Regions from separate parts of the Microbacterium sp. zg-YB36 genome, predicted to be linked through region 3. Evidence: predicted binding sites of a transcription regulator. Region 3 holds the regulator's gene; each other region holds the start of a gene.
The links. Region 3 encodes LexA, which represses DNA repair genes until DNA is damaged. Its sites were predicted from a motif close to TCGAACANNTGTTCGA; they were not measured.
Positions count from the first base shown of each region.

Region 1 (7,756 bases), on a different contig from region 3:
GTCGCGCAGCCGCGACGTCGTGGCGGGGACGATGCGGTCGACCATGCTCGAGGGGAACGTCACGGCACGGTCGAGGAAGGCGAGGACATCGGATGCTTCACCGCCGGGCAGCGCCTGCAGGAACTCGCGCACGAGCTTCTCAGTGTGCTTGCCGTTGGCCGCGAGGTTGTCGCAGCTGAGCACCGAGAGGGGCTCGCCTCCGCCGGCTGCGCGAGCCTGCAGCCCGCGCGCGATCTGTCCGATCGTCGAGCGGGGTGCGCCACCGGCGAGGTCCGCGCGGACGGCCGGGTCGTCAAGGTCGAGATGCTCGGTCGAGGGCGAGTAGCTGTAGCCGTTCTCGGTGACTGTGAGCGTCACGATGCGGATGGCCGGGTCGGCGATGTGCGCGACGACCCGTTCGGGCTGGTCGGCCGCGACGAAGGCGTCGGTGTGCACGCCGGGGATCGCGAGCGTCATGCCGGCGGGGGAGATGGTGGCCACGGAGTAGAGGAAGTCCTGCGCGTGCAGCGCGTCGACGACTGTGCGGGAGTGAGAGGCGACGCCGACGATTCCCCAGTTTCCGCTTTCCCGCTGCAGGGCCGCGGCGGTGTACATCGCCTGGTGCGCACGGTGGAAGCTGCCGAGGCCGAGATGGAGGATGCCGGCACCCGCGGGGGTTACCAGCGGAGCGGTGGCCGCAGGGGTGGTGCGGCTCAGGATCCGCAGATCGGCGTCGATCGTCATGGAAAACAGTGTGTATGAGTTGTACAAAGTTGTCAAGCGGTTTCATTTGGGGCGCGATGTCCTAGGATGGCGGCGAAGGCGAGGGTGAACGTGGCAGCGACATTGACCGACGTGGCACGCCGCGCGGGAGTGTCGATCGCCACCGCGTCGCGGGCGTTCGGCGAGCCGGGGCGCCTCGCGCCCACCACGCGCGAGAGGGTCATGGAGGCCGCGGCCGACCTCGGCTACGCCAACCCGCAGGCGGGCACCGCCACCCGCACGCTCGGCGTCATCGTGCCCGATGTCGCCAACCCCGTCTACGGGAAGCTCCTCAAGGCCATCCAGGCTCAGGCGTGGCACGGACGCCACCGCATCGTGCTGTTCGACGCCGATGAAGACCTCCGCCGTGAAAGCGAGCAGATCGAACAGGCCCGCCGGTTCGACGGCATGCTCCTGTGCTCGCCCCGCCTGCCCGACGCCGAGGTCCTCGCCCTCATCGGCACCACTCCCGCGGTCGTCATCAACCGTCAGATCGACGGCGTCCCGTGCGTGCTCATGGACGCGGTGCACGGTCCCAGTCAGGCCATCGAGCACCTCGTTGCCCTCGGGCACCAGCACATCGCCTACGCCTCCGGCCCGCGGGGGTCGTGGGCCGATGCCCGCCGCTTCGACACCATCGGCGCGGCGTGCGAGCGCCACGGCATCCGCCTCACCCGACTCAGCCACCACGCCGCATCGATTCACGGCGGGCGGGTCGCCGCCGCGCTCGCGGCAGCGAGCGGGGCCACGGCCGTCGTCGCCTACAACGACCTCGTCGCCCTCGGGCTGGAGGCGGGGATGCTGGAACTGGGTCTCACCTGCCCCGACGACATCAGCCTCGTGGGCATCGACGACATCGACCTCGCCGGGGCCGTCACCCCGGCGCTCACCACGGTGCACATGCCGATCGAGCGCAGCGGCGCGCTCGCCGTCGACCTGCTGTTGCAGGCGATTACGGGCGCCGTGATCGGCGAGGTCGCGACGCTCGGCTCGCAGCTGATGGTTCGGGCGTCGACCGCGGTGCCGCGCTCGACCTGACCGACGCCTCCGCGCCGACGATCCGTTCCCGCGCTTTGCGGCATCCACACCCCGCGGCATCCGCCCCCCGGCATCCGCCCCTCGGCATCCGCCCCTCCGGGTGAGAAACCACGTTTCGGTTGAGAAACCACGCATCGCGGTGTTTCTCAACCGAAACGTGGTTTCTCGCGGGGGAGGGAGAGGTGGATGCCGCGCGGGGGAGGGCGGGGCGGATGCGGGCGGATGCCGCGTGGCGGCGGCCCGCGATCGATGTCGGAGGTCGAGCGTATCTTCGAGACCTGCGTTGAACATCTAGAACATCCGTTCTAGTCTGTCTTGGTGAGGTCGATCGTGCGAAACCAGGCTGCTGCCGAAGACGTGCAGCGCCTGCGCGCGCAACTCGAGCGGGTGCAGGGGCGGCGCCTGGATGCCCCGGTGCTGCCGGCCCATCCCGCGCTGGCCGGCCTGCTGCCCGGGCGCGGCCTGCGGCCCGGGTCGTCGTACTCGCTCGGTCCCTCACTCACGCTGCTGTCGGCCCTGATGGCGCCGCCGTCGCAGGCCGGCTCCTGGTGCGGGGTGGTGGGGATGCCGGAGTTCGGCGCCGAGGCCGCCGGCCGGGTCGGGGTGGACCTGTCCCGGCTCGTGCTGATCCCCGACCCCGGCAGCCGCTGGCTGGCGGTGACGGCGACGATCGCCGAGGTGCTGCCCGTCGTGGCCGTGCGTCCACCGTCGCGGGTCAGCGACGGCGACGTCTCGCGCCTGGCAGCCCGCCTGCGCGAGCGCGGCGCCGTGCTGCTGGTGCAGGGCACGTGGCCGCAGACCGAGGCCATGATCGACGTGAGCGACCCGGAGTGGTCCGGCGTCGGCGACGGCCACGGCTACCTCGCCGCGCGCGAGCTGACCGTCACGGTCTCCAGCCGTCGCACTCCGGTGCCGCGTCGCGCGCGGGTGCAGTTGCCGGCGGCATCCGGACAGGTCGCCTCGTCCGCACCGTCCAGCGCCTCGGCGCCGATGCCACTGCCCTGGCGGGTGGCGGGATGAACGCCGCACCGCAGCGCACCCTCGTGCTGTGGCTGCCGGATTGGCCCGTGGTCGCCCTCGCGCGGGAGCAGGGGGTGGATGCCGCAGCCCCCGTCGCCGTGCTCGACAAGGGAGCGGTGGTCGCCTGCTCCGCGGCCGCCCGCGCCGAAGGGGTGCGCCGCGGGCAGCGGCGCCGCGACGCGCAGGCCCGGTGCCCGCAGCTGACGATCGTCGACGCCGACCCGACGCGGGATCAGCGGGTGTTCGCGCCGCTCGTGGCGAGCATCGAAGAGCTCGCACCCGGCGTGCAGCTGATCCGGGCGGGGCTGTGTGCGCTGCGTGCCCAGGGTCCGGCGCGGTACTACGGCGGCGAGGAGCGCACCGCCCACGTGCTGCGCGATGCGCTGGGCGACACCGACGCGCGCATCGCCGTGGCTGACGGGGCGTTCACGGCGGAGCAGGCCGCGCGCATCACGCATCCCGACGCCCCGGTGCGGATCGTCCCGGCGGGGGAGTCGGGCGCGTTCCTCGCGCCGCTGCCGGTGACTGCGCTGGACGAGGCCGACGTCGTGGATCTGCTGGCGCGGCTGGGCGTACACACCCTCGGCCAGTTCGCCGCCATGCCCGCCGAACGCGTGGGGGAGCGCCTGGGCGAACGCGGCATCCGCCTGCACTCCTTCGCCTCCGGGAGCGACTCGCGTCCGGTGCAGCCGCGCATCCCGCCCCCCGAGTTGGAGCGCGAGGTGGCGTTCGAGCCGCCGCTGGAGATCGCCGACCAGGTGGCGTTCGCGATGCGCGTCGCCGCCGAGGAGTTCATCGCGGGGCTCGGCGAGCACAGCCTGGTGTGCACCGAGCTGCGCGTGCAGATCACCGGCGACCGGGGCGAGAACAGCGAACGGGTGTGGCTGCATCCCGGGGCGTTCACCGCCGGCGAGGTGGTCGACCGGGTGCGCTGGCAGCTGGGCGAGGCGGGGCTGCGCAGCGCCGTCACCCGGGTGCGCATCTCGCCCGAGACGGTGGATGCCGCCTCCCACCACGTGCGGTCCCTGTTCGGCGGCGGCCCCGACGAGCGGGTGCACCACGCGCTGTCGCGAGTGCAGGCGATGCTCGGGCATCGCGGCGTGGTGACTCCGGTGGTCGGCGGCGGGCGCTGGCTGGCCGAGCGGCAGGTGCTGGTGCCGTGGGGCGATCGCCCGGTGCTGCCGCGCCCCGCCGACCGGCCGTGGCCGGGGAGCCTGCCCGACCCGCTGCCGTCGACGGTGTTCGATCCGCCGCGTCCGGTGGAAGTGGTGGATGCCGACGGGGATGCCGTGGCCGTCGCCGACCGCGATGAGCTGACCGCCCCTCCCGCCGTGCTGTACGAGAGCGGCAGGCGCCGGCGCATTCAGGCGTGGGCGGGGCCGTGGCCGGTGCGGGAGCGCGGCTGGGACGCCGTGCGCGCCCGGCGGGCGCACCGGTTTCAGGTGGTGGATGCCGATCAGGCGGCGTGGCTGCTGGTGTGCGAGGCCGGCGACTGGACCGCCGAGGGCCGCTATGACTGACCTCCGATCCAACCCCGCGAAGGACCCCCGCTGATGGGCTTCAACAACCCCTCGGTCCCGTGGTCCGAGATGGAGCGGCTGCTCAGCGGCAACCGCCGCCCGCCCGGCGCGAACGGCGGCGACAGCCCCGCCTGGTCGCGCAAGCGCGGCGCCTACACGCCGCCGCCCATCGCCCGGCCCGCCGACGTCGTGCCGTATGCCGAACTGCACGTGCACACCTCCTTCTCGTTCCTCGACGGCGCCTCCTCTCCGGAGGAACTCGTCGAAGAGGCCGAGCGGCTGGGCCTGCACGCCCTCGCCGTCACCGACCACGACGGCTTCTACGGCATCGTGCGGTTCGCCGAGGCCGCCGAGGCCCGCAGCGTTAAGACGGTGTTCGGCGCCGAGCTGTCCCTCGAGCTGCCCGAACGCCCCCGCAGCTCCCCGAAGGCCAACGACGCCGACCCGCCGGGCCACCACCTGCTCGTCCTCGCCCGGGGCGAGGAGGGCTACCACCGCCTCGCCGCGGCCATCACCCACGCCCAGCTGGCAGGCGGACAGAAGGGCCGCCCCGTCTACGACCTGCACGACCTCGCCGAACGCGCCGACGGACACTGGGCGGTGCTGACCGGATGCCGCAAGGGCGCCGTCCGCGCCTCACTCGCCGAAGAGGGTCCCGCCGGCGCCGCCCGCGAACTCGACCTGCTCGTGGACCTGTTCGGCCCCGACGCGGTCAACGTCGAACTCATCGACCACGGCGCCCCGACCCATTCGCGGGATAACGACGTGCTGGCATCCCTCGCCGCCGACCGGGGGCTGCCGGTGCTCGCGAGCAACAACGTGCACTACGCCGCGCCCGAGCGGGCAGATCTCGCCGCCGCGATCGCGGCCGTGCGCGCCAACCGGGGCCTGGACGAACTCGACGGCTGGCTCCCCGCCAGCGCCGGCGCGCACCTGCGGTCGGGGCACGAGATGGCCCGCCGGTTCGCGCGGTATCCGGGCGCCGTCGCGCGCACCGTGACCCTTGCCGACGAGCTGGCCTTTCCGCTGCGGCGCGCCAAGCCCGCGCTGCCGAAGCTCCCCGTCCCCGAGGGGCACACCACCATGACGTGGCTGCGGCAGCTCGTCTGGGAGGCGGTGCCCCGCAAGTACCCCGACGCGACCGACGACGACCGGGCGCGCATCGAGAAGGAACTCGGGGTCATCGAGCAGAAGGACTTCCCCGGGTACTTCCTCATCGTCTACGGCATCGTGCAGGAGGCGCGACGCCGCGGCATCCTGTGTCAGGGGCGGGGGTCTGCCGCCAACAGTGCGGTCTGCTATCTGCTGGACATCACGGCGGTGGATTCCATCGCCTACGACCTGCCGTTCGAGCGGTTCCTCTCGGCGCTGCGCGATGAGGAGCCCGACATCGACGTCGACTTCGACTCCGACCGGCGCGAGGAGATCATCCAGTGGGTCTACGCGACCTATGGGCGGGAGCGTGCGGCGCAGGTGGCCAACGTCATCCAGTACCGGCCCAAGAACGCGGTGCGCGACATGGCGAAGGCGCTCGGGCATTCGCCGGGGCAGCAGGATGCCTGGTCGAAGCAGGTGGAGCACTGGGGTCCGCTGCCCGACACGGACGCCAAAGCCGAGACGCACGACATCCCCGACAAGGTGCTGGCGTATGCGACCGAGCTGCTCAAGGCCCCGCGCCATCTCGGCATCCACTCCGGCGGCATGGTGCTGACCGACCGGCCCGTCGGTGAGGTGGTGCCGATCGAGCACGCGCGCATGGAGAACCGCACCGTCATCCAGTGGGACAAGGACGACGCGGCCTGGATGGGGCTGGTGAAGTTCGACCTGCTGGGCCTGGGGATGCTCGCCGCGCTGCAGTACTGCTTCGACCTCATCGCGGATGCCACGGGGGAGCGGTGGGAGCTGTCGACGCTGCCGAAGGAAGAAGCCGCCGTCTACGACATGCTGTGCCGGGCCGATTCGATCGGGGTGTTCCAGGTGGAATCGCGTGCGCAGATGGGGCTGCTGCCCCGCCTGCAGCCGCGGCGGTTCTACGACCTCGTCATCGAGATCGCGCTGATCCGGCCCGGTCCCATCCAGGGCGGGGCGGTGCACCCGTATGTGCGGAGAAAGCTCGGGCAGGAGAAGGTGACCTACCCGCACCCGAAGCTCAAGCCGGTGCTGGAGCGCACGCTGGGCATCCCGGTGTTCCAGGAGCAGCTCATGCAGATGGGCATGGCCGTCGGCGGGCTGAGCGGGGCGGATGCCGACGTGCTGCGCCGTGCGATGGGCTCCAAGCGCGGCATCGAGCGGATCGATTCGCTCCGCGAGAAGCTCTTCTCCGGCATGGCCGAGAACGGCATCGTGGGGTACCTGGCCGACGACATCTACGCGAAGATCCAGGCGTTCGCGAACTTCGGGTTCGCCGAGAGTCACTCGCTGTCGTTCGCGCTGCTGGTGTACGCCAGCTCGTGGCTGAAGCTGCACTACCCGGGGGCGTTCCTCGCCGGGTTACTGCGCGCGCAGCCGATGGGGTTCTACTCGCCGGCCACCCTCACCGCCGATGCCCGCCGCCATGGCGTGGAGGTGCTGCGCCCCGACCTGCACCGGTCGGGTGTGGAGGCCGTGCTCGAGCCGGTGGCGGAGCCGGTGGGGGAGCCGGGGGCGGCGCCGACCGGCCGGGATGCCTGCACCCACCGCAAGCAGCCCCCGGTGCCGACGTTCGACATCAACGCGCCCGACGAGTCCGCCGCCCATCGCCGCGACGGCGGGTTCGCGGTGCGGCTGGGGCTCGCCGCGGTCAAGGGGATCGGGCAGGCGCTGGCGACGCGCATCGTCGCCGAGCGCGAAGCAGCGGGGGAGTACCGCGACCTGCGTGATCTGGTGCGGCGCACGGATGCCACCACCTCCCAGCTGGAGGCACTCGCCACAGCGGGAGTGTTCGGCTGCTTCGGCCTGAGTCGCCGCGAGGCGATCTGGCTGGCCGGATCCGCCGCGCAGGATCGGGCCGAGTTCCTCCCCGGCACGATGGTGTCGGTGCAGCCGCCGCTGTTCGCCGATCCCACGAGCTATGAGGTGCTCGCCTCCGACCTGTGGGCCACCGGCATCTCCACCGACGACCATCCGCTGACGCACTACCGGTCGCAGCTCGATGCGCGCGGCGTCATCACGTCCAGCGAGATGCGCAGCCACGAGATGGGCCGTCGGGTCGAAGTGGCCGGGCTGGTGACGCACCGGCAGCGGCCGGCGACGGCATCCGGAGTCACCTTCCTCAACCTCGAGGACGAGCATGGGCTGGTCAACGTGGTCTGCTCGGTGGGGGTGTGGAACCGATACCGCCGGGTGCTGCGCGATTCGCCCGCACTCATCGCCCGCGGGCTGCTGGAGCGCTCGCCGGAGGGGGTGACGAACCTGGTGGCGGATGCCTTCGAGGATCTGCGGGTGGGAGTGCAGCACCG
Region 1 is NZ_JANJFD020000001.1:1,058,073-1,065,828, reverse strand. Features, by position in the region: gene NQ151_RS05170 (mannitol dehydrogenase family protein) at 1-723, opposite strand, end outside; gene NQ151_RS05165 (LacI family DNA-binding transcriptional regulator) at 814-1,779, shown strand; gene imuA' (DnaE2-dependent mutagenesis accessory factor ImuA') at 2,110-2,799, shown strand; gene NQ151_RS05155 (DNA polymerase Y family protein) at 2,796-4,319, shown strand; gene NQ151_RS05150 (error-prone DNA polymerase) at 4,353-7,756, shown strand, end outside.
Region 1: imuA' (DnaE2-dependent mutagenesis accessory factor ImuA') is a predicted target of LexA. The motif match lies at 2,072-2,087, and genes of this name have one in related genera.

Region 2 (7,756 bases), on a different contig from region 3:
ACCTGGTCGATTACTACCTCGCCGTCGCCGACGGCGCGCTGGGGGGAGCGGCCGACCGGCCGATGGTGCTCAAGCGCTTCGTGAAGGGCATCGACCACGAAGCGTTCTTCCAGAAGCGGGTGCCGGAGAACCACCCCGACTGGGTGCAGACCGCCACGCTGCGGTATGCGTCGGGCACGAGCGCCGAAGAGGCGGTGATCCAGGATGCCGCGGGGCTGGCGTGGATCGTCAACCTCGGCTGCCTGGACCTGAACCCCCATCCGGTGCGCGCGCGGGATCTGGATCACCCCGACGAGCTGCGCATCGATCTGGATCCGATGCCGGGGGTCGACTGGCAGCAGATCGTCGATGTCGCGTTCGTCGTGCAGGACGTGCTCACCGACCACGGGCTCGTGGGGTGGCCGAAGACGTCGGGGTCGCGCGGCATCCACATCCTGGTGCGGCTGCGGCCGGAGTGGGACTTCGCCGCCGTGCGGCTGGCCGCCCAGACGCTCGCCCGCGAAGTGGAAAACCGCGCGCCGGGGCTGGCCAGCGCCCACTGGTGGAAGGAGGAGCGCGGCGAGAGCGTGTTCGTCGACTTCAACCAGAACGCCAAGGACCGCACCGTGGCATCGGCGTACTCGGTGCGGGCGCTCCCCGATGCCCGGGTGTCCACCCCGCTGGAGTGGGACGAGCTGCGCACGCGCCGCCCCGAGGAGTTCACGGTGCCGACGGTGCGCACCCGGTTCGCCGAGCGGGGCGACCCGCACGCCGGCATCGACGACGCCCCGGGGTCGCTCGACGCGCTGCTGGCGCTGGCGGAGCAGCTGGGTCCGGCCGAGCGGGCGCCGCGCGGATCGGGCACGGCCGAGGGGCGGCGCGTGTCGACCATGCCGCTCATCGAGATCGCGCGCGCCAAGACGAAGGACGAGGCGCTGGCGGGGTTGGAGGCTTGGAAGGCGCGGCATCCGGAGGTCGTGTCGCAGCTGTCCCCCGCCGACGTGCTCGTGGACGGCATGCGCGGGTCGAGCACGCTCTGGTACCGCATCCGCGTCAATCTGCAGCACGTTCGCGAGGCCGAACGCCCGGCGCAGGAGCCGCTTGAGGTCGACTACGACCCGTGGGCCGGGCGCAGCTTCCCTGGTTGACGCTGGACATCGGCCTTCATTCCTCCCCGTCGACCGGCATCCCGAGCCACTCGCCGAGCTCGGCGATCTCGGCGCGCACCATCTCGTGCTCCTCTGGCTCGAACGGCAGGAACTCGTGCACCGCGTTGACGCGCAGCACGCCGCGGCTCTTGTCGACCTCGGCGTCGAGCATCCCGACGAACCGGTCGCCCATCAGGATGGGGTGCGCGAAGAACCCGTAGCGGCGCTGGGGTTTGGGCTTGAACTGCTCCAGCACGTAGTCGAACTCGAAGATCTCACTCAGCCGCGGGCGGTCGAACAGCATCCCGTCGTACGGGTTGAGGAAGGCCACGCGCCCGCCGTCGTCCTCGTCGAGGGCGGCGAGCGCATCGGGGTCGACGCGGTACTTCCGCGTGCTGCCCTCGATCGTCGCCGGCTCCCCCGCGTCGCCGACACGCGTCCACGGTGACCGCTGTTTGGCGATGCCCGCCGCCTGCAGCCGCCGCATGTTCCGCAGGCGCGCGGCCTCCTCGGGGTCGTACTCGGGCAGGTCGGCGGGGTAGACGCGTTCGGCGAGGTCCCACACGCGCTGGCGGCCCTCGCGGCCGGCGATCGCGACGACGCCCTGGCACATGAGGAACTCCAGCATCTGCGGAACCTGGTTGGCCCCCGACCAGCCGTCGGGCGGGCGGCTGACCTGCGCGGTATCGGGGATCTGCCCGGCCAGCAGTGGCCCCTCGGCCCGCAGGCGCGCGATCACGTCGGCGCGGAAGCGGTCGTTCGCCTCGAGCCACCGCCGGCTGCTCTCCCGCTGCGGCCACGCCCGCATCTCGGGGAGCATGAGCGGCAGCATGCTCATCGGGCGGAAGGTGCCGGCGAACTCGAACAGCAGCCGGTCGCCTTCGACCACCTTGCGCAGCTGCCCCGGTTCGTACGACCACCCGATGCGCGACCACAGCACGGTGTGCTCGCAGGGCGCGATCGTGGCGGTCGGGTCGATCTTGATGCTGCCGAGTTGCTCGGCCACTTCGACGACGTCGCCGGGCCGCACCGCGTCGAGCAGCTGCGCGCGCACCGCGATGCGGCGCGCCTGGTCGAGGGTGAGCCGGTGGGTCACGGGCTCGACGCTAGTCCAGAGGTGCCCCGCGGGGCACCAGTGCGCAACAACTCCTCCGCGACGGTCCACATCCGCGTCGCGTCGTCGGCGTTCACCACGCGGCGGAACGGATGCCGCCGGCGCGCGGCTCCCACCATCTGCAGCAACCCCGATGGTGCGAAGAAGTGGCCGTGCGCGGCATCCGCGGCATCCGTGGCGTCCGTGGCATCCGTGGCATCCACGGTGAGCGCCTGCAGCGCCGGTTGCGCGGCCTGCGTCAGCGGGTTGCCGAAGTTCGTCGCTGCCGCGTGGACGAACCCCTGCGGCAGCCGGCGGCGCAGGTCCGACGCGATCGCCGAACCGGGGGCGATGCCGGGGTGCGCCTGCGCCACGGTGATCCCCCAGCCGTCGGCGGCGCTGCGGCGGGCGAGTTCGGTGCCGACCAGCGCCAGCGCGAGCTTGGATCGGCCGTAGGCGCGCAGCGCACCGTAGCGGCGTTCGAGCTGCAGGTCGTGCCAATGGATGCGGCACACCGCGGCGCCGAGGCTGGTCTGCATCACGGTGCGCGCCCGCGATGCCTGCAGCAGCGGCAGCAGCCCCACCGTGAGGGCGAAGTGGCCGAGGAAGTTGGTCTGAAAGTGAAGTTCGAAGCCGTCGGCGGTGACGTGGCGCTCACTGTCGCCCAGCATCACGACGCCGGCGTTGGCGAGATAGAGGTGGATCGGGGTGCGCTCGTCGTTCAGCTCGCGAGCCAGTGCCGTGACGGAGTCGAGGCGCGCGAGGTCCAGGTCGCGCAACTGCAGGCTCGCGTCGGGTGCCGTGCGGCGGATGTCGTCGATCGCGCGGCGGCCCTTGTCGCGGTTGCGCACCGGAAGGATGACGTGCGCGCCGGCGGCGGCGAGCGCGCGGGCGATCTCGCGGCCGACCCCGTCGCTAGCGCCGGTGACCAGCGCGTTGCGGCCGGTGAGGTCGGGCAGCTCGGGCAGCGGGGCGGCGCTCGTCGTGGCCATGGCGTCCCTTCGGTCCCCCAACGGATACCACGCCGGCCGCACCCAGCGCAGTCTGCGGCGACGGACTCCGCGTCGCTGGGTGCCGCGGCGTGGACGCGGCGCAACCCCTCGCTGCGCAGTGCGGTCGCGGGTGACACTGGCGTCATGACGAAGATCATCGCGGTGCACGGGGACATCACCGACCAACGGGTGGACGCGATCGTGAACGCCGCGAACAACGGCATGCGCGGTGGCGGCGGGGTCGACGGCGCCATCCACCGGGCGGGCGGCCCGGCGGTGCTGCGAGACTGCATCTCGCGCTTTCCGGACGGGCTCGCCACCGGTGACGCCGGCTGGACGACCGCCGGCGACCTGCCTGCGCAGTGGGTGATCCACACCGTCGGCCCGAACTACGCCGCCGGTCAGCGCGACCGGTCGCTGCTGGTGTCGTGCTATCGACGTTCGCTGCAGGTCGCCGATGAGCTGGGGGCGCGCACCGTGGCGTTCCCGCTGATCAGCGCCGGGATCTACGGCTGGCCGAAGGCGGATGCCATCGCCGCCGCCGTGGAGACGATCGCCGCCGCCGACACCGCGGTGGAAGAGGCTCGGATCGTCGCGTTCGACGCGGCGACGTACGAGCAGGTGGCCGCAGCCGTCGCGGCCGCAGCCGCCGCGGCGGCAGCCGGCGCGGCCGACGAGACGGGCGCGGCCGGCGCGGGCTGATCCGCCGCTCACGCCGCGCGCCAACCGGATCTGTCGGGGGGCGGGTCCCACGCCCACTTCACCGGGGACTTCGACCGCAGCACGATCGGCGCACCCCCACCCGGCGGGTGCAGGATGAACGGTCCCTGCCCATCGCGGGTGATCTTCCACCCCGCGTTGTGCAGCTGCATGTGATGGAAGCGGCAGAGCAGGATGCCGCGGTCGATGTCGGTCCGGCCCTGATCCTCACCCCAATGGTCGATGTGATGCGCTTCGCAGTACGAAGCCGGGCGGTCGCACCGCGGCGCCATGCAGCCGCCGTCGCGCGCCGCGAGCGCGAGGCGCTGCTTCGCCGTGAACAGGCGCCGCTCGCGCCCCACATCCAGCGGGTTGCCACAGCTGTCGACGGTCACCACGACCGACGCGGTGTCGCACAGCGTCCGGTCGAGCACTGAGCCGGGCATCGCTGCCCCGCCGTCCTCGACGTGGGCGACGCTCAACAGCCGCCCGAACGCGTCACGCGGACCGACGGCATCCTTCACCGCGATCAGCCGCACGCCGGGCTGGCGAACGCCGAACACGTCTTCGGCGGACGCGAGGGCGCCGGCCCGCAGCAGGTCCATCATGAGGTCGTAGGTCAGCTGGTCGTTCGTGCGCGGGTCGTGCGTGAGCGCCTCAGCCTCGGCGCGCTCGGCATCGGTGACGAACCGCGGACCACCCCGTCGCGGCCGCAATGCCGCGGAGATCATCGAGTCCACCCACGCGTACATCTCGTCGTCGAAGTCGATGCGCGCGTGGTGCACGCCGTCGGCGTCGGTCCACATGCGCCACGAGCGGGCGGCGAACCGGCGCGCGAACCGCTCCTCGGCGCCGGCGGGATCCAGCGCATCGCGCACGGCGCGCGCCCGCTTGGCCAGTTCTTCCACGGGCATCCCGTGCACCTCGTCCATGAGTTGCTCGGCCGCGATCGCCCAGACGGCCGCCGCCCCGTCGCCGTCGCACGGCTCCCCCAGCCCGCGCCGGATCGCGTCGTGCTGCGCCGTCGTCAGCGTGCCGTCAAGCATCGCCGCCCGTAGCCCCGCGTGCCACGGCGGCGGAGGCGCGACCACCGGCACCGGCCCACCCGGCGCACCCAAATCCCGCGGTTCCACCGCCGCCACGTCGTCAAGCAGCGACGAGCCCACCCGCACCGTGCGGGTGGCATCCGCGCGCGAACCGCCCGTGATGTCCTGGATCATCGTCACCGGCGACCGATGCCCTCGCTTGCCCGCGAGACCACCGTGCGGCGCCGCGGACCGCTCCGTGATGACAGCCGCCGCCACGACCTGCAGCCGCTCGGCGCACCCGATGACCGCGGCGGAGTCTTGGAACAGCGCCACGACGTCGTCGTCGGACAGGTTCCGCACTGCCGCAAGCAACGCATCGGGCTCGACATCGAGAGCGTCGTGGCCGCTGACGGCCTGCGCTCTCGTGGCGAACTCGGCGAGGAAGGTCATACCGACATCATGCTCCTACCCTCGGACATTTGTTCGAGGGTTGGGGCGAGATGTGGACAACTCGCCGGCGTAGCCGGCTGGGGAGGCGCCGCCGCACCGCTCCCCCGCGGCGTAGCATCCGACCGTGATCTACGCCGTCGGATTCCTGCGCAACGTCAACCAGGGCCAGCGCGGGCACCCGTCCGCTGCCGACATCCTCGCGGCGTTCGCCGACGCCGGGGCTCCCGACGCCGTCACGTTCCAGAGCAATGGGACGGTCCTGTTCACCGCCGACGATCCGCAAGCCGTCATCGCGGATGCCGTGACCGCACTGGCCGCCCGCACCGGGCTCCAGCGTGCCGCGCACGCGCTGCCGTTCACCGAGATCGAGCGCATCGTCGCCGGGCACGCCGATCAGCCCGACGCGAGTCGGCGCGAGGTGAGCTTCCACGGCCGTCGCAGCGGCAGCATCGACATCGCCGACCCCGACGTCGTGCGGGCCGCCGCCGAGTACCGGTGCCGGATCCTCGAGTTCGCCGACGGCTGGGCGGTGTCGCTGAACGACATCGAGGGGGACGGGAACGGCACGCCGGTCATCGAGCAGCTCACCGGCCACCCCGCGACCTCGCGCGGCCTGCGCACCCTGGCGCGCCTGGTCAACCGCTTCGGATCCGACGCATAGGCACCGGGCCCAGCCGCACCGACCCATACCAAATCACTTCATCAGTTCCTCGAACTCCGCGACAGCGACCACCCCCTGCGCTCCGGCGAGCAGTCGCGCGTCCTCGGCCACGAGAGCATCGGCCTGCAGCACCGCGACCGCGAGGTACTCGGCGAGCGGGGTGTCCTCCCAGCCCAGCTGCGCGGCAAGCTTCCACGCCGTCGCGCGTGAAACGCGGTCGCCGAGCAACCGGATCTTCAACTCGGCGACTCCCTCCAGGCGCGCGCGCCCGAGTTTCTCGTCGAGCGTTCCCTCCCGCACCGCTCGGTACAGGTACGAGAGCGCGTGCGAGCGCAGCACCGATGGTGCCACCAGCGAGTGTCCGGCGCCGAGCGGGCGGCCGTCGGCGAGGAGCCGCAGCGCCGTGGGCGCGTCGATTGCGAACCGAGTCATGACCGGATGATGGCAGCCACCCCCGACACGACGGATGCCGGACTCAAGAATCCCCCACCCCGGACCCCGAGAGGCCGCCGCTACCACCCCGTTGCCCATGTCCGACCCCCGCGCTAGACCGGTCGCATGAGCAGAACACGCGAATGGCTGAACGGTTACATCACGGCGTGGGAGTCGAAGGACCCCGACGACGTGCGGAAGATCTTCACCGAGGATGCCGAGTACTTCTTCCAACCCGACGATCCGGAGGCGGCGCGCGGAATCGACAAGATCATCGAGGAATGGCTCGACCCCGAGCCGACCAAGGCCGAGCACAACCTCGACGTGCTCGTCGAGAACGATCAGGTCGGCATCATCTCCGGCCACGTCACCTACCCCGGGCACTCCTCCTACGTCAACCTCTGGGAGGTGCATTTCGCGCCCGACGGCCGCGCCCAGAAGTTCGTGGAGTGGTGCCGGCGCGACGACGAATAACGACGACGAATAACACCGAGATTCACCGCCCGCGCGACCACGGCTCGCGTGGTCGGGCATCGAGCAGACCAACCTGCTCGAGGGCGCGGTGCCGGGAGACGTGATCCGGTCGGCGATGACCCCCGGGGGCACGTCGCGCAGGTGGTCCCAGCGGCAGTGGTTGACGAGCGTGAACGGCACAGCACGGTCGACGGGCTGCAGCACGGTCGACGGGCTGCAGCACGGTCGAGTTGTCCAGGCCGGTCTGGTCCTGGAACCAGCCCGCCGTGTATTGCCACGCGAACAGGGCCGATACATTCTGCCGATCGTCGCGCTCGGACACGACGACCTGGTCGCCTCGGTCGGCGCCGTCGTGCAGCGGTACCTCATCGATGACTTCGTCCCGATTCAGCAGCAGCAAGCGGTCACCTGACTGCCCCGCACCTCACCGATCGGGCAGGATTTCCAGCGGCAGTTCGCGCGTGGCATCCCACGGCTCGGTCCACCCGAGCCGGTCGAACAGGGCGTCCAGCACCATCGCCGTGAAGCCCCACACCAGGTGCACCCCGTCCGCGTTCGGCACGTGGAACGCAACACTGCGGTACTCCGCGCCGTCGCGATGGATCACCGTCATGCCGCGGTTCGCGGGGTTGAGCAGGTCGGCGACGGGCGCGCGGAACACGTCGGCCGATTCCGCCTGGTCGACAGCGTGCACCGGCGACGGATGCCGCCACCACCCGAGCACAGGTGTGACGAGGTGCCGGGAGAAGGCGAGCGGGATGTTCTCCAGCGGGCCGAGCACCTCGACGCCGGCGGGATCG
Region 2 is NZ_JANJFD020000001.1:1,315,143-1,322,898, forward strand. Features, by position in the region: gene ligD (non-homologous end-joining DNA ligase) at 1-1,127, shown strand, start outside; gene NQ151_RS06735 (DNA glycosylase AlkZ-like family protein) at 1,144-2,223, opposite strand; gene NQ151_RS06740 (SDR family oxidoreductase) at 2,220-3,212, opposite strand; gene NQ151_RS06745 (O-acetyl-ADP-ribose deacetylase) at 3,357-3,914, shown strand; gene NQ151_RS06750 (HNH endonuclease signature motif containing protein) at 3,923-5,389, opposite strand; gene NQ151_RS06755 (DUF1697 domain-containing protein) at 5,514-6,050, shown strand; gene NQ151_RS06760 (hypothetical protein) at 6,084-6,482, opposite strand; gene NQ151_RS06765 (nuclear transport factor 2 family protein) at 6,609-6,956, shown strand; gene NQ151_RS06770 (hypothetical protein) at 7,126-7,368, shown strand; gene NQ151_RS06775 (NUDIX hydrolase) at 7,381-7,756, opposite strand, start outside.
Region 2: NQ151_RS06750 (HNH endonuclease signature motif containing protein) is a predicted target of LexA. The motif match lies at 5,411-5,426, and genes of this name have one in related genera.

Region 3 (7,756 bases):
TCGCCCTCGGGTGCGGTGGCGTCGGGGTTGGTCGGCGGGTAGTCGTAGGCGTGCACCGGGCCGTGGGGACCGTCGACGGTGAATTCTCGCGGCTGCGGCAGCCACGCGGCATCCCACGGCGACTGGCCGCCCACGAGCGGCTGCGCCTCGCCCGGGCGGTCGACGTCGACGAGCCACAGGCCCGCGGGGTGCTGGACACCGGCACCGGTGAGCAGCACCCGTGACCCGGCGGCATCCTCGATCGACACGCCCGCGGTGGTGGGAAGCCCCAGTGCGCGCGCCTGCCCGGCGGGGGAGATCAGCACCACTTCGTCGTTGCCGTTGGTGCGCACCGCGACGATGCGGCCGTCCGCGAGGGTGGCGAACCAGCGCTGGCCCAGCACCCACAGCGGTCCGCCGGTGTCGGCGTCGGCGGGGGACACCGCGACCGGTTCGCCGTCCGGAAGCGAGACCCGCCACAGGTTCCAGCGGCCGGTGGGGTCGTCGGCGTAGACGAGGCGGTCATCGCCCTGCCACTGCGGCTGCAACGGCGAGGTCACGCCGGAGGAGATCACCGTCGGCTGCGCGACCCGGCCCGCCTCCAGCCGTCCGACGAGCAGGCGCGCGCGGTCCCACGCCATGTCGGGGTGATCCCACGCGATCCACGCCAGGTGGCGGCCGTCGGGCGAGAGGGCGGGGTGGGCGACGAAATCGCTGCCACCGGCGACCTCGACCACGCCGGCGGTCCCGATCGACACGATGTGGCGCACCGGGCGCTCGCCGCGGGTGTGGTCCTCGCGCACCGCCAGCAGGGTGCCCGCCTGCCAGGTCAGCCCGCCGTAGCGCACATCCCCGGCAGCGGGCGTCAGCGCCACGGGCTCTGCGCCGGGACGATGGACGTAGACGCGCTGATCGGCCTTCTCGACGAAGTACAGCCGGCCCTCGGGCGAGGCCGTCCACGCGCCGCCGCCGTATTCGTGCACGCGGGAGCGGACGTTCCAGCCTGCCGGCAGCACGTCCGACACCGTGCCGTCGGGCCGTCGCCGCCGCACCGTCGTGCGCCCGCCTTCCGCAGGCACCGTCTGCCCCCACCACACCTCGTCGCCGACGAAGCGCGCGCCTTCCAGCCGAGGCGAGGCCTCGGACACGTCGGCCGCAGACAGCGGGGAGGGCCAGGAACCGTACGGAAGGACGTCGACCATACATCCCACGTTACGCGGGGACACAGATCGTCACATCCGACCGCGGCCGCCGGTCGCGTGGCTACCGTGGGGGCATGACGCGGCAATGCGAAGGGGGGATGCCGCGGTCGTAGCGGCATCCCCCCTTCGTCGTCGTCGACGGTGCGTCGATCAGATCGCGCGCAGTACCGCCACGACCTTGCCCAGCACCACGGCCTCGTCGCCGAGGATCGGTTCGAACGCACTGTTGCGGGGGAGCAGCCAGGTGTGACCGTCGCGCTGGCGGAAGGTCTTCACCGTCGCCTCACCATCGAGCATGGCCGCGACGATCTCGCCGTTGTCGGCGGTGGCCTGAGAGCGCACGACGACCCAGTCGCCGTCGCAGATGGCGGCGTCGATCATCGACTCGCCGCTGACCTTCAGCATGAACAGGTCGCCCTTGCCGACCAGCTGGCGCGGCAGCGGGAAGATCTCCTCCACCTGCTGATCCGCCGTGATCGGCACGCCGGCGGCGATGCGGCCCACCAGCGGCACCAGGGCGGCGTCGCCCACCGCGGGGGAGGCATCGGCCGGGTTCTCGGCGGCACTGCCGGGGAGGTCGATCAGCACCTCCATCGCGCGCGTCTTGCCCGCGTCGCGACGGAGGTACCCGCTCAGTTCGAGCTGGTTGAGCTGGTGGGTCACGCTCGACAGCGACTTGAGCCCGACCGCATCCCCGATCTCGCGCATGCTCGGCGGGTAGCCGTGGCGGGCGATCGACCGCTGGATCACTTCGAGGATGGCGAGCTGCTTGTCGCTCAGGCTCTTGCGGCGGCGCGTCTGCGGTTTCTCCTGCGCGCGCTCGCGGCCGCCCGGTGTCGTGTCGGTCATCTCGCCCTCTCCCGTCTCGCCGCACGGGGCAGCGGTCTTCGAATGTCGGAGGTCCGTGGTGGGGTGCTCCTATCGAAACCGTATCCGGTGACGGATGCCACGGCGACGAGGTGTACGCGTGTCGCGTGCGATTTGATCTCCGAGCAGGTTTCGTACTTGACACCCTAGAACATCGAAGATAACTTCGGAAGAGAACTTCGCATCCGGCTCTCCCGGCCGAGGGCCGGATGCGAAGATCGCCACAGAGGAGGACCCCATGACCACCATCGAGATCGCAGGCACCGCACCGTCCACGACGCGACTGCGGATCACCCCGCGCGGTCGCCGCGTGCTCGCCGGCATCGCCGCACTCCCGGCGGTCGCCGCCCTCGGCTTCGGTATCCTCAGCGGCGGCGGTGCCCTCGCCACGATGGATGCTCCGGCTCCCCCCGGCACGTTCGAGACCGTCACGGTGAGTGCCGGCGAATCGCTGTGGGGGATCGCCGAAGAGGTCGCGCCCCAGGCGGACCCGCGCGATGTGATCGACGCGATCGTGCGTCTGAATGCGCTGGAGTCGTCGAACCTCGCCGCAGGCCAGCGCCTGTCGATCCCGCTGGAGTACGTCGCCGGCCACTGAGCCTCCCATGCGCTCTAGCATTGGAGGGGTGATCGTGAGTCTTGACGACCTGCCCCTCCGCGCCGACCTGCGCGGCCAGACCCCCTATGGCGCCCCGCAGGCACCCCTGCCGGTGGCCCTCAACGTCAACGAGAACACCCATCCCATCCCGGATGAGGTCGCCGGTGACATTCTCGACTCCGTCGCCCGGGCGCTGCGTGACATCAACCGCTACCCGGACCGCGAGTTCACCGCGTTGCGCGAGGGCTTCGCCGACTACCTCGGCCACGGCCTGACGGCCGACCAGATCTGGGCGGCCAACGGCTCCAACGAGGTGCTGCAGCACGTGCTGCAGGCCTTCGCCGGACCCGGCCGCACCGCGTTCACCTTCGCGCCGAGCTACTCGATGTACCCGCTGCTCACGCGGGGTACCGGCGCGACCTGGGTCGCGGGCCACCGCGCCCATGACTACACGCTGAGCCCGGCTGATGCGGCATCCCAGGTCGCCGACGCGTCGCCCGACGTCATCTTCCTCTGCGCCCCGAACAACCCCACCGGCACGCCCATGTCGCTGGATGTGATCGAGGCGGTGTACGAGGCCAGCCACGGCATTGTGATCGTCGATGAGGCCTATGCCGAGTTCGCCCCGCACGAGGAGCGCACCGCGCTGTCGCTGCTGCCGGGGCGGGAACGCCTGGTGGTCTCGCGCACCATGAGTAAGGCGTTCGCGTTCGCCGGCGCCCGCGTCGGCTACCTCGCCGCCGACCCCGCGGTCATCGACGCACTGCGCCTGGTGCGTCTGCCCTACCACCTCAGCGCCCTCACGCAGGCCGCCGCGACCGCCGCGCTGCGGCACGCCCCCGTCATGCTGCGCATGGTCGACGACATCGTCGCGCAGCGCGACCGCATCTCGGCCACGCTCGAAGCGCTCGGCTACGAGCCCCACGAGTCCTGGACCAACTTCGTGCTCTTCGGCGGGGTGGACGACCCCGCCGCGACCTGGCAGGCGCTGTACGACCGCGGCATCCTGATCCGCGACGTCGGCATCCCCGGTCACCTGCGGGTGACGGCGGGCACCGAGGCGGAGACCACAGCGTTCCTCGACGCGCTGGCCTCGGTAGACTCGAAGTCATGACCCGTCCCGAGGCTCGCACCGCATCCGTGCGCCGTGCGACCAGCGAATCCACCGTCGAACTCGAGCTCGACCTCGACGGCACCGGACGCAGCCACATCGACACCAGCGTGCCGTTCTTCAACCACCTGCTGACGGCGTTCGCCAAGCACTCGCTGACCGATCTCACCGTGCGCGCTTCCGGTGACACCGACATCGACGCGCACCACACCGTGGAGGACGTCGCGATCGTCCTCGGCCAGGCGATCCGCGAGGCGCTCGGTGACAAGACCGGCATCTCCCGCTACGGCGACGCGCTCGTCCCGCTCGACGAGGCGCTCGCGCAGGCGGTCGTCGACATCAGCGGCCGGCCCTACCTCGTACACACGGGGGAGCCGGTGGGCTTCGAGCACCACCTCATCGGCGGCCACTTCACCGGATCGCTCGTGCGCCACACGTTCGAGGCGATCGCGTTCAACGCGGGCCTCACCGTGCACGTCACGGTGCTCGGCGGCCGCGACCCCCACCACATCGCCGAAGCCGAGTATAAGGCCTTCGCGCGCGCATTCCGCCAGGCGAAGTCCCTCGACCCGCTCGTGCAGGGCGTACCCAGCACGAAGGGTGCTCTGTGACCGGCATCAACGGAGATCGGCCCGTCGTCGCGGTTCTGGACTACGGATCGGGCAACGTCCACTCTGCCGTCAAGGCGCTGGTCGCGGCGGGTGCCGACGCACGGCTGACGTCCGATCGCGGTCTGGTCCGCGAGGCGGACGGCCTGGTGGTGCCCGGAGTGGGCGCGTTCCGCGCCGTGATGGACGCCCTCCGCGCGAGCCGCGCCGATGAGCTGATCGACCGCCGCCTCGCCGGCGGCCGGCCGGTGCTCGGCATCTGCGTCGGGATGCAGGTGCTGTTCGAGCACGGCGTCGAACGCGGCGTCGACACCGAGGGCCTGGGCGAATGGCCCGGCGCCGTCACCGAACTCGACGCCCCGGTGCTGCCCCACATGGGCTGGAACACCGTCGAGGCGGGGGAGGGCTCGGTACTCTTCCGCGGCATCGAGCAGGAACGGTTCTACTTCGTCCACTCCTACGCCGCCCAGTCATGGACCCTCGATGTCATGCCGCCGTTCCCGAGCCCCGCGCTGACCTGGAGCCGCCACGGTGCGCCGTTCCTGGCCGCGGTCGAGAACGGGCCGCTGTCGGCGACCCAGTTCCACCCGGAGAAGTCGGGCGAAGCCGGCATCCGCCTGTTGTCCAATTGGATCGGCGCCTTGCCCCGGACTACGCTCTGACATCGTGTCGTCGCGGCCCTCGCCGCGCCACCGAACCTGTACCACCCCTGGAGCCATGAACGATTTCGCGTCCACCCCCGAGCTGATCCTCCTCCCCGCCATCGACGTCGCCGACGGCAAGGCCGTGCGCCTGACGCAGGGGGAGGCCGGGTCGGAGACCAGCTACGGCGACCCTGTCGAGGCCGCGCAGCTGTGGGCCCGCCAGGGTGCGAAGTGGATCCACCTGGTCGACCTCGACGCGGCGTTCGGCCGCGGCAACAACACCAGCGTGCTGCGCAAGGTGATCAAGCACGTCAAGGGCGTGCAGGTGGAGCTGTCCGGCGGCATCCGCGATGACCGGACGCTGGATGCCGCGCTGGAAAGCGGCGCCACCCGCATCAACCTCGGCACGGCGGCGCTGGAGAACCCGGAATGGGCCTCCGACGTCATCGCCCGCTACGGCGACGCGATCGCCGTCGGGCTCGACGTGCGGGGCACGACCCTGGCTGCGCGCGGCTGGACCCGCGAGGGCGGGGACCTCTGGGAGGTCATGGACCGACTCGAGCAGGCCGGCTGCCGCCGCTACGTCGTCACCGACGTCACGAAGGACGGGACGCTGCGCGGACCCAACCTGCAGCTGCTGCGCGACGTGACCGCGCGCACGACGAAGCCGGTCGTCGCCTCCGGAGGCATCTCGAGCCTGGACGACATCGCGGCGCTGCGCGAACTCGTGCCGCTGGGCGTCGAGGGAGCGATCGTCGGCAAGGCGCTGTACGCGAAGGCCTTCACCCTCGCCGAGGCGCTGGATGTCGCCGGATCCTGAGCCCGGCTGCGCGCACACCGGCGACTCCGCCGGGGTGCCGTGGGAGGGCCGCAGCTTCCAGTCAAACCCGCATGCGGGCGATGACGGCTCCGCCGATCCCTCGTTGCTCGCGGCGCTGCAGGCATTCCGCGCCGGCACCGGTGACCAGACCGCTGTCGTCGAGGCGTACCGCACCGCGCGGCTGCTGATTCCGCTCGTCGCCGAGAAGGGCGACGAGGGCGTCGGGCCGACCGGGCTGGTCGTCGACAAGACGCAGGAACTGTCGATCGTGACGGTGGCCGCGCCGGACGGGCGACGGGTGCTCCCGGTGTTCAGCTCGGTCGCGGCGATGCAGCGGTGGGATGCCACCGCGCGCCCCGTGCCTGCCGACGGTGTGCGCACCGCGGTGGCCGCCGCGCACGATGACACCGACCTGATCGTGATCGATCCGACGAGTGAGACCGAGTTCGTGCTGCGCCGGCCCGCCGTCTGGGCGATCGGTCAGGGCCACGAGTGGGAGCCGAGCTTCGCGTCCCCGGAGGTGTACCGCGGACTGCAGGAGAGCATCGGGGGAGAGCTGGCGGTGCTCGATCTGTCGATGGAGCCCGGCGATCCCGACGCGCGGCTGCGCGGGCCCGAGCTGCTGGTGCGGCTGCAGCTGGTCGCCGGCCTGGAGCAGGCCGAGCTCGACGCCGTGCTGCAGCGGCTCGCCGCGCGCTGGGCCGCCGATGACCGTATCGCGGTGCTGGTCGATTCCCTGACCGTGAAGCTCACCCGCCCCGCCGAGTGAGTATTCCCGCCGCCGAGTGAGTATTCGTACTGCCGAGTGAGTATTGCGGCCGCCGAGTGAGTACTCACGCCGACGCGAATACTCGCTCGCGGGCTCGAATACTCACTCGAGGATGCGAATACTCACCCGCGGGCTCGAATACTCACTCGCGGGCGCTCAGGTGACGGGGCCCGTCAGCTTCTCGCCGGGGCCTTTACCGATCGGGTCGGGGACGACGGATGCCTCGCGGAACGCAAGTTGCAGCGACCGCAGGCCGTCCCGGAGCGACCGGGCGTGCATGTCGCTGATCTCGGGGGCACCGGCGGTGATCAGGCCGGCCAGCGCGTTGATGAGCTTGCGCGCCTCATCGAGGTCGGTCTGCGTCTGCGGGTCGTCGGCGAGCCCGACCTTCACTGCGGCGGCGCTCATCAAGTGCACCGCGGTCGTGGTGATCACCTCGACCGCGGGCACGTCGGCGATGTCCCGGGTCGCGGAGTTGGCGGCGCGATCCTGCTCCTCCCAGCGGGCCTCGGTTGCGGCATCCGGGGCACTCCCGGAGGTCGGCTGATCGTCGTGCCCAAGGGGAATCGTGTTCACATCACACTTTCTGCTAGACTTTCGCGGGCACCGGGGGGTTCTCCCCCGGATCGAAAGAGGATCACATCCCACCCGCGCTTGCCGCTCAAGGCTACCGGGTCCACGCACTCCGCTCCGTCTCGTACGGAGTAGCCAGGGTGCACAAGCTCGGCGCAGGTGCGCTGTGCGGGTGGAACGTGCGAATCTTCCGCCCGCGAGGGACCGCTGAAATGCGGATCGTCGCGGTGGCCGGTCCTATTCGTTACGTAAGAGGAGCTCCGCATCAGCGATCCCCGCACCAATGACCGCATCCGCGTCCCCGAGGTCCGCCTCGTCGGCCCCGCGGGTGAGCAGGTCGGCGTCGTCCGCATCGAGGTGGCGCTGCGCCTGGCCCAGGAGGCCGAACTCGACCTGGTCGAGGTGGCCCCGAACTCGAAGCCGCCCGTGGTCAAGATCATGGACTACGGCAAGTTCAAGTACGAGGCGGCGCAGAAGGCCAAGGAAGCGCGGCGCAATCAGGCGAACACGGTCCTCAAGGAGGTCCGATTCCGACTGAAGATCGAGGCGCACGACTACATAACCAAGCTCAAGCGCGCCGAGGGC
Region 3 is NZ_JANJFD020000012.1:20,948-28,703, reverse strand. Features, by position in the region: gene NQ151_RS15140 (S9 family peptidase) at 1-1,181, opposite strand, end outside; gene lexA (transcriptional repressor LexA) at 1,332-2,030, opposite strand; gene NQ151_RS15130 (LysM peptidoglycan-binding domain-containing protein) at 2,287-2,646, shown strand; gene NQ151_RS15125 (histidinol-phosphate transaminase) at 2,675-3,760, shown strand; gene hisB (imidazoleglycerol-phosphate dehydratase HisB) at 3,757-4,368, shown strand; gene hisH (imidazole glycerol phosphate synthase subunit HisH) at 4,365-5,027, shown strand; gene priA (bifunctional 1-(5-phosphoribosyl)-5-((5-phosphoribosylamino)methylideneamino)imidazole-4-carboxamide isomerase/phosphoribosylanthranilate isomerase PriA) at 5,083-5,829, shown strand; gene NQ151_RS15105 (SseB family protein) at 5,813-6,598, shown strand; gene NQ151_RS15100 (DUF1844 domain-containing protein) at 6,755-7,165, opposite strand; gene infC (translation initiation factor IF-3) at 7,436-7,756, shown strand, end outside.